DNA from 2 places in the Streptomyces sp. NBC_00223 genome. Region 1 is predicted to be linked to the other one. Evidence: predicted binding sites of a transcription regulator. Region 1 holds the regulator's gene; the other holds the start of a gene.
The links. Region 1 encodes HspR, which represses chaperone genes until heat shock. Its sites were predicted from a motif close to TTGAGNNNNNNNNNCTCAA; they were not measured.
Positions count from the first base shown of each region.

Region 2: the regulator HspR is predicted to act here: its motif matches at 2,353-2,371, upstream of lon (endopeptidase La).

Region 1 is NZ_CP108109.1:4,489,687-4,494,103, reverse strand. It holds gene OHA30_RS18965 (cytochrome P450 family protein) at 1-533, shown strand, start outside; gene OHA30_RS18960 (pyridoxamine 5'-phosphate oxidase family protein) at 699-1,106, shown strand; gene OHA30_RS18955 (heat shock protein transcriptional repressor HspR) at 1,622-2,110, opposite strand; gene dnaJ (molecular chaperone DnaJ) at 2,115-3,317, opposite strand; gene grpE (nucleotide exchange factor GrpE) at 3,353-4,018, opposite strand; gene dnaK (molecular chaperone DnaK) at 4,015-4,417, opposite strand, start outside.
Region 2 is NZ_CP108109.1:5,728,628-5,733,044, reverse strand. It holds gene lon (endopeptidase La) at 1-2,330, opposite strand, end outside; gene OHA30_RS24495 (hypothetical protein) at 2,434-3,927, opposite strand.

The DNA.
Region 1 (4,417 bases):
AGGAGCTGACCGGCACCCTGCTGCTGATGATCGTCGCCGGGCACGAGACCACCCTCAACCTGATCACCAACGCGGTACGCGCCCTGTGCGGCCACCCCGGGCAGCTCGCGCTCGTCCTCGCGGGTGAGGTGTCCTGGGACGCGGTGGTCGAGGAGACGCTGCGCTGGGACAGCCCCGTGGCCAACTTCCCGTTCCGCTACCCGACGACCGACCTGGTCGTGGACGGCGTCACCGTCCCGCGCGGGGTCCCTGTACTGGCCGGATACGCCGCCGCGGGCCGCGACCCGCGCGAGTACGGCCCCGACGCCGACCGCTTCGACATCACCCGGCCCGCGACCCGGCATCTGTCCTTCGGGCACGGCGCCCACTACTGCCTGGGCGCGCCGCTGGCCAGGCTCGAAGCGGTGATCGCGCTGCGCTCGCTGTACGCGGCCCATCCGGGGCTCACGCTCGCCGTGCCGGACGACGAGCTGCCGCCGCTGCCCGGGTTCATCGGGAACAGTGTCGCGGCGCTGCCGGTGCGGCTGGGGTGAGGGGTCGCCGGGGTCACCGGGTTCGACGGGTTTGCCGGGGTCACCGGGTTCGACGGGTGGGGCCGGCGGCGGGGGCGGGTGGCCGACAGCGGCCGGGCTGCCGGGCCCGGTGGGGGCTGGGGCCGGGCTGCCGGGCCCGGTGGGGGCTGGGCTACCGTCGTCCCCATGGCACCCCGTGACCCCCGCTCCCCCGAGCCCGGCTATCTCGCGTTCTGGCGTGAGTACCACCTGTGCACCCTGACCACGCACCGCCCCGACGGCACCCCGCACGTCGTCCCGGTGGGCGTCACCTACGACCCGGAGGCCGGACTCGCCCGGGTCATCACCAACACCGGCAGCGCGAAAGCCGCGCACGTACGGGCGGCGGGCCCGGCCGGCGCTCCGGTCGCCGTCTGCCAGGTCGAACGCGGCAAGTGGGCCACGCTCGAAGGGCTCGCCACCGTCTCGGAGGACCCCGAGCGCATCGCCGACGCCGTACGCCGCTACGCCGAGCGCTACGACCGCACCCCGCAGCCGAACCCGGACCGCATCGTCATCGAGATCGCGCTCACCCGGGCCATGGGCAACGCCTGAGCGGGGCCGCTTTTACGGGCCGTGACCGACGGCGGCCCTCCCGGCCGGGCGGCGGCGGGCCGTCCGGCCGGGCCGGGGGCCGCGCGACCCGCGCCCCGGCCGCGATCCGTGGTGTCACGCCGACCGGTCCGGTGCCGGCCTCGCCGGGTGTTCTTGGGTGCCGGCTGGTGGGGGCGGCCCCGTTAGGAGTGCTGGGGGTACCCCCGGGCGAAGCCTGGGGGAGGAACTGCGCGGCCGGCCACGGTGTGCGGGCACGTGGCCGCCGGCCCAGCCCCTTGCGGTCGTATCCGGGCCACCGGCCGGTGTGTGGTTGCGCGCGCAGTTCCTCGCGCCCCTTTGGGGCGTTGCCCCATGGGGTGGGGCCGACCGGATACCGGGGGTCACCCGTCCCGGGAGCACCGGCCCTGTCCCCGCCGGCAGGCCACCGATCGCACCCATGGACGCGAAAAGACCGCCACCCGATCGGGTGGCGGTCTTCGCGTGTGAGCGAGCGGTCGCGGCAGAAGGCGCCGACGTCAGCCGTCGCGCTTCGGCCGCCAGACGACGAGAGCACTGGTGTGCTGGACGTCCTGGTACGGAACCAGATCGCGACGATAGGACGCGTGGACGGCCGCCTCGCGCTGCTGGATGACAGCGGCGGCGCCCTCGACGGCGGCGGACAACTCGGCGACCCGGGCCTGGAGCGCGGCGACCTGGTTCTCCAGTTCGATGATCCGCTTGATACCCGCCAGGTTGATGCCCTCGTCCTGCGAGAGGCGCTGGACCTCGCGCAACTGCTGGATGTCACGGGCCGAGTAACGCCGGCCCCGGCCGGCCGTGCGGTCCGGGGAGACCAGTCCGAGGCGGTCGTACTGACGCAGTGTCTGCGGGTGCAGCCCGGACAGCTCCGCCGCCACCGAGATGACGTAGACCGGGGACTCCTCGGTCAGCTGGTACGGGTTGCGCCCGCCGGGACCGCGGGGTCCGCGGGGGCCGCCACCCCCGACACGGCCGTCGATGCTCATCCGTTCACGCTCCCTTTGCGGCCTTGAACAGCTCCGCCCGCGGGTCGAACTCCGCGGTCGCTTCCCGGTACGCCTCCAGCGCGTCGAGCGCCTTGCCCTCGGTCTTCGCCGGCACCGTCACCTCGACGGTGACCAGCAGATCGCCCCGGGAGCCGTCCTTGCGCACCGCGCCCTTGCCGCGGGCGCGCAGCGTACGGCCGTTGGGCGTGCCCGCGGGCAGCTTCAGCGTGACCGAAGGACCGCCGAGGGTCGGCACCTTGATCTCGCCGCCGAGCGCCGCCTCGGCGTAGGAGACCGGCACCGTCACGGTGAGATTCGCGTCCTTGCGGCCGAAGACCGGATGCCGTCCGACGTGCACGACGACGTACAGATCACCGGCCGGCCCGCCGCGCTCACCGGGAGCGCCCTTACCGCGCAGCCTGATCCGCTGCCCGTCGGTGACCCCGGCGGGGATACGGACCTGCATCGTGCGCGAGCTCTTCGCCCGGCCGCTGCCGTGGCAGATCTCGCACGGGTTCTCCGCGATCAGACCGCGGCCCTTACAGTCCACGCACGGGTCGGTGAGGGAGAAGCCGCCACCGCCGCCGCGCGAGACCTGCCCGGTGCCGACACAGGTCGGGCAGACCCGCGGGGTGCCGTTGCGGTCGCCGGTGCCCGAGCACGCCTTGCAGGGTGCCTGGCTGGACATCCGCAGCGGGACCGTGGCCCCGTCCACCGCCTCGGTGAAGCTGAGCGTCACCTCGGACTCGATGTCCTGACCGCGGCGCGGCTGCACCCGGGTGCCCCCGCCGCCGCGGTTGAACAGCCCGCCGAAGACGTCGCCGAGACCGCCGCCGAAGCCGCCGCCCTGGCCGCCCGTGGTGGTCGTGCCGCCGGGGCCCTGGGCGCCGCCGAAGAGGTCGCCCAGGTCGAAGTTGAAGCCGCCGGTGCCGCCGCCCGCGCCCGGCCCCGGGCGGAATCCGCCGTTGCCGAACAGCGCGCGGCCCTCGTCGTACTCCTTGCGCCGCTTGGTGTCGGAGAGGACGTCATTGGCCTCGGAGATCTCCTTGAAGCGCTCCTCGGCCTTCGCGTCGCCCTTGTTGGCGTCCGGGTGGAACTCGCGGGCGAGCTTCCGGTACGCCTTCTTGATCTCCGCGTCAGTGGCGTCCTTGGGGACGCCGAGGACCTTGTACAGGTCCTTTTCGAGCAGGTCCCTACTGACGCTCATCCTCGACGTCCCTCCTCTCCGTCACTTCCCCACCGTCAGCCCTCGTCCGGGCCACCGGTCTCCTCGTCGTCCGCCTGATCCGCCGAATCCGCCGACTCGTCACCCTTGGTGGCCTGGGTGCCCGGCTGCGGTTCGGCGACCGCGACCCTGGCGGGCCGCAGATTGCGCTCACCGAGGCGGTACCCCGGCTGAAGGATCTGCACGCATGTCGTCTGCGTGACATCCGGCGAATAGCTGTGCATCAGGGCCTCGTGCACCAGCGGGTCGAAGGGCTCGCCCTCCTTGCCGAACTGCTGCAGGCCCAGCTTCGCCGCGACGGTCTCCAGCGATTCCGCGACCGACTTGAACCCGCCCACCAGCTCGCCGTGTTCCCGCGCCCGGCCGATGTCGTCCAGCACCGGAAGCAGTTCGGTGAGCAGGTTGGCGACCGCGATCTCCTTGACGGCGACCCGGTCCCGCTCCACTCGGCGGCGGTAGTTCTGGTACTCGGCCTGAAGACGCTGGAGGTCCGCGGTGCGCTCGCCGACAGCCGTGCGCGCCTGGTCCAGCTGCGCCCGCAGGGCGATCAGCTCCTTGTCGTCCCCGCCGGGGCCCGCCGGGCCCGCCTCGTCGGCGGACCCGGTGTCCTTGGCGGACTCCGGCTTGTCGGCGGCCTCGGAAGGGACGTCGGGCTCCTCGAAGCCCTTCGGCTCCTCCGTCACGCGGCACCGTCCTTCTTCTCGTCGTCGACGATCTCGGCGTCCACGACATCGTCGTCGGCGGCGGACTGCTCACCGGCCTGGGCACCCGCGCCCGGTCCGGCCGCGCCCGCGCCCTCGGCCTGCGTGTTGGCGTACAGCGCCTGGCCGAGCTTCTGGCTGGTGGCCGCGACCTTCTCGGTGGCCTCGCGGATCGCCGCGGTGTTGTCGCCGTCGGTGGACTCGTTCTTGAGCTTCTCCTTCAGGTCGGCGATCGCGGTCTCGACCTCGGACCTGACGTCGTCGGGAAGCTTGTCCTTGTTGTCCGCGATGAACTTCTCGGTCTGGTAGACGAGCTGCTCGCCCTGGTTGCGGGTCTCGGCGGACTCGCGGCGCCTGTGGTCCTCGTCCGCGTACTGCTCG
Region 2 (4,417 bases), 1.2 Mb from region 1:
ACGTCCAGCGCGTCCAGGATCTCGGCCGGGACGTCGTCCAGATCCGGTTCGTTCCGCTTCGGGATCACGATCGTGGTGATCCCGGCCTGGTGCGCGGCCAGCAGCTTCTGCTTGACGCCGCCGATGGGCAGCACCCGCCCGGTCAGCGACACCTCGCCGGTCATCGCCACATCGGTGCGCACCCGGCGGCCGGACAGCAGCGAGGCCAGCGCGGTCGTCATCGTCACACCGGCGCTCGGGCCGTCCTTGGGCACCGCGCCCGCGGGGACGTGGATGTGCACCCCGCGCTCGTTGAGATCGCCGACCGGCAGCTCCAGCTCGGCGCCGTGCGACCGCAGGAAGGACAGCGCGATCTGCGCCGACTCCTTCATCACGTCACCCAGCTGACCGGTGAGCTGGAGCCCCGAGCCCCCGGTCTCCGGATCGGCCAGCGACGCCTCGATATAGAGGACGTCACCGCCCGCGCCGGTGACCGCGAGCCCGGTGGCCACGCCCGGCACCGCCGTACGCCGCTCCTCCGGGTCCTGCGCGGACTCCGGTACGTGGTGCGGCCGGCCGATCAGCGCGCGCAGATCGCCCGCGCCGACGGTGAACGGCAGCTCCTGGTCGCCCAGCTCGTGCCGGGCCGCGATCTTCCGCAGGATCCTGGCGATGGTCCGCTCCAGGGTCCGCACGCCCGCCTCCCGGGTGTACTCCCCGGACAGCTTGCGCAGCGCGTCCTCCTCCAGGCCCACCTCGTCCGTGTTCAGCCCCGCGCGCTCCAGCTGGCGCGGCAGCAGGTGGTCACGGGCGATGACGACCTTCTCGTCCTGGGTGTAGCCGTCCAGCGTGACCAGCTCCATCCGGTCGAGCAACGGCTCGGGGATGGCCTCCAGCACGTTGGCGGTGGCCAGGAACACCACGTCGGACAGATCGAGCTCGACTTCCAGATAGTGGTCGCGGAAGGTGTGGTTCTGCGCCGGGTCGAGGACTTCGAGCAGCGCGGCGGCCGGGTCGCCCCGGTAGTCCGAGCCGACCTTGTCGACCTCGTCGAGCAGCACCACCGGGTTCATGGACCCGGCCTCCTTGATCGCCCGCACGATCCGGCCGGGCAGCGCGCCCACGTACGTCCTGCGGTGGCCGCGGATCTCCGCCTCGTCCCGGACACCGCCGAGCGCCACGCGGACGAACTTGCGGCCCATCGCGCGCGCCACGGACTCGCCGAGCGAGGTCTTGCCGACGCCGGGCGGGCCGACGAGGGCGAGTACGGCGCCACCGCGGCGGCCGCCGACGACGCCCAGGCCGCGATCGGCCCGGCGCTTGCGCACGGCCAGGTACTCGGTGATGCGCTCCTTCACGTCGTCCAGGCCCGCGTGGTCGGCGTCCAGCACCGCCCGCGCGCCCGCCACGTCGTAGGTGTCCTCGGTCGTGGTGTTCCACGGCAGTTCGAGCACGGTGTCCAGCCAGGTGCGGATCCAGCTGCCCTCCGGGGAGGCGTCCGAGGAGCGCTCCAGCTTCTCGACCTCCTTCAGGGCGGCCTCCCTGACCTTCTCCGGCAGGTCGGCGGCCTCCACCCGGGCCCGGTAGTCACCGGCTTCGTCCTCCGGGTCGCCGTTCAGCTCCGCCAGCTCCTTGCGCACGGCTTCGAGCTGCTGGCGCAGCAGGAACTCCCGCTGCTGCTTCTCCATGCCCTCCTGGACGTCCTTGCGGATGGTGTCCGCCACGTCCTGCTCGGCGAGGTGGTCGCGCAGCCGCTGGATGGACAGCTTCAGCCGGGCCACCGGGTCGGCGGTCTCCAGCAGCTCGATCCGCTGCTCGGTGGTCAGGAAGGGGGAATAGCCGGAGTTGTCGGCGAGCTGACTCAGGTCGTCGATCTGCTGGACCCGGTCCACCACCTGCCAGGCGCCGCGCTTGCGCAGCCAGGCCGTGGCCAGTGCCTTGTACTCCTTCATCAGCTCCGCGACCGTGCCCGGCGACTCGGCCGGGGTGGGCTCCTCCACCACGGTGCCCTCGACCCACAGCGCCGCGCCGGGGCCGGTGGTGCCCGCGCCGATCCGCACCCGGGAACGGCCCCGGATGACGGCTCCGGGGTCGCCGTCCGACAGCCGGCCGACCTGCTCGACGGTGCCGAGCGTGCCCACCGCGGCGTAGTTCCCGTCCACCCTGGGCACCAGCAGCACCTGCGGCTTGCCGGTCCCCGTGCCCGGGTGCGCGGCCTGCGCGGCTTCCACCGCGCCCCTGGCCTCGGCGTCGGTCAGGTCGAGCGGGACGACCATGCCGGGCAGCACCACTTCGTCGTCGAGCGGCAGCACGGGCAGAGTGAGATGGGAAGTCTGGGGCTCAATCGCCATGATCTCTCCCTAGGCAAGCAAGTTGAGTACACCCCACTCAATGCACGAAGGGTCCCCGGTGTTCCCGGCGCCGTGTTCGCCCTGAGCGATCACCTCGCGCCCCTCAAAGGACCTGGTCGGACACCCCCACGCCGGCGGCCGGGACGATCAGTACGTCGTCGGGCGCCACGCCGGGGCCGGTCGTGGTGATCCCGCCCGCCGGGGTGATCACCGTGAGGGAACCCCGCTCGGCGCCTGTGTCGCCGTTCACGTTCACCACGTACGCCCAGCCCGCGTTCGGGCCGCCCGCCGGCGCGACCGTGATGCCCGTCTTGCCGTCGGGCAGATCGACCACGCTGCCCCCGCCCGACGGCGGGATCACGTGCACCCGCATCCCGTTCGCCGCATAGGCGACGACATAGAGCGTGCCCGCGCCCGGGGTGCCCGCGGGGGCCACCTCGACCTCAAGGGTGTCGACGCCGTCCACCTGCGCGATCAGCGTTTGGGTCGCCCCCGAGGGGGCCACCGCGACCAGCTTGTCGTGCGTGGCGTCCACGTTCTGCTCGACATACAGCGTCCCGGCGGCCGGGGTGCCCGCGGGCGCGACCGCCTTGACGTAACCGGCCACCAGGGTGCGGATCTTCCCCGTGGGGCCATAGGCGACGACAGGCGGTGCGGACCCGGCGGAGGGCGTGCCCGAGACGTACACCGTGCCGGCGTCCGGGGTGCCCGCCGGGGCGACGAGCGCCAGCAGGGGTGCGGCAGGAAGCGGCACGGTCGCCGTCGTGCCGTCCGGGCGCAGTACGGTCATCACCCGGTCGGCGGTTTCCTCGCCGGTGAGGAGCGCGTACACGGTCCCGGCGTTCGGTGTGCCCGCAGGGGCGACCACCAGCGCGCCGACGGACTGCCCGGCCGCCGGGAGCTGCCGTACGGTCCCCTGCGGGGTGATGACGGTGAAGGAGCCGCCGGTCCTCGTCTCCGGGTGGTCGACCGTCGGCGTGCCGCAGTTGGTGACGTACACCGTGCCCGCGTTCGGCGCGCCCGCCGGGGCGACGACCACCGAGCAGGGCTCCACGCCGGCGTCGTACTTCCGTACCGTCCCGTCCGGTCCGACCGCCTCGATCCACCCGGGCTCGCCGGGGCCGGGCCGCACCCCCGCGTAGAGCGTGCCGGCGCCGGGGGCATCGGCGGGCGCGACGGCCGCGGTGGTCACGGCGCCCGGCATCGGGATGTCGGCCAGCTCCCCCGCGGGGGTGATCCGGCTGACCTTGTGCTCGTCCGCGGGCTCGATCCCGGGCTGGGCGAAGCCGGGCAGCACGTAGACGGTGCCGGCGCCCCGCGCGCCCGCGGGGACCGTGTACATGGCCCCGGGCCACGCGGACAACCGGACCGTGGCCGTCGTACCGTCCGGGTGGGTGATCGTCACGGACTTGTCGTCGCTCCCCACGACGACGTCCCCCACGTTCGGGGGCGGGGCCGCAGCCTTGGCCGGGGCGGACGCCGACCCCCCGGCCCCGCGTCCCCCGGCCTTGGGCACGTCCCCCGTCCCGCCGCCCGAGCCGGACGTCGCCACGACCGCGGCGACCACCCCCGCGGCCACCACCACCGCGACGCCCACCCCGATCGCCAGTCCCTTCCGCCGCCGGGGCCGCACACCCGTGGCGGCCGGCGGCCCGGCAGGTACGAGCGGCGCCGCGAACCCGGGCGCCCCCGGAGCCCCTATGGTCGGCGCGGCCGACGGAGGCGGGGGCGGCGCGGCAGGCGCGTCCCCCTCGGCGGCCCGGGCCGGAGGCGCCGAGGGCACCGGCGGCGGCGCGGGCACGGGGGCCTGCGGGGTGCCGCACTTCGTGCAGGACGGCGTGCCGTCCACCTCTTGCCCACAGTTCGTACAGCGCTTCACCCGGACCCCGACTCTCGTGTCACCTGCGTGTGCCCACACCCGCGGCCGGATCGCCCAACGCCGTACGCCCGGCCGGCCCGCACGTCCCCCTGCGCGCGCCGCCGTCCCCCGAGTGGCCTCAGCCAACGGGACACCGCCGCCCGACCTCGTGGTTCCCTCCCGGCGGCACCGATGTCAACCCGATGCCAACCGGCCCGGGGACGGCGGA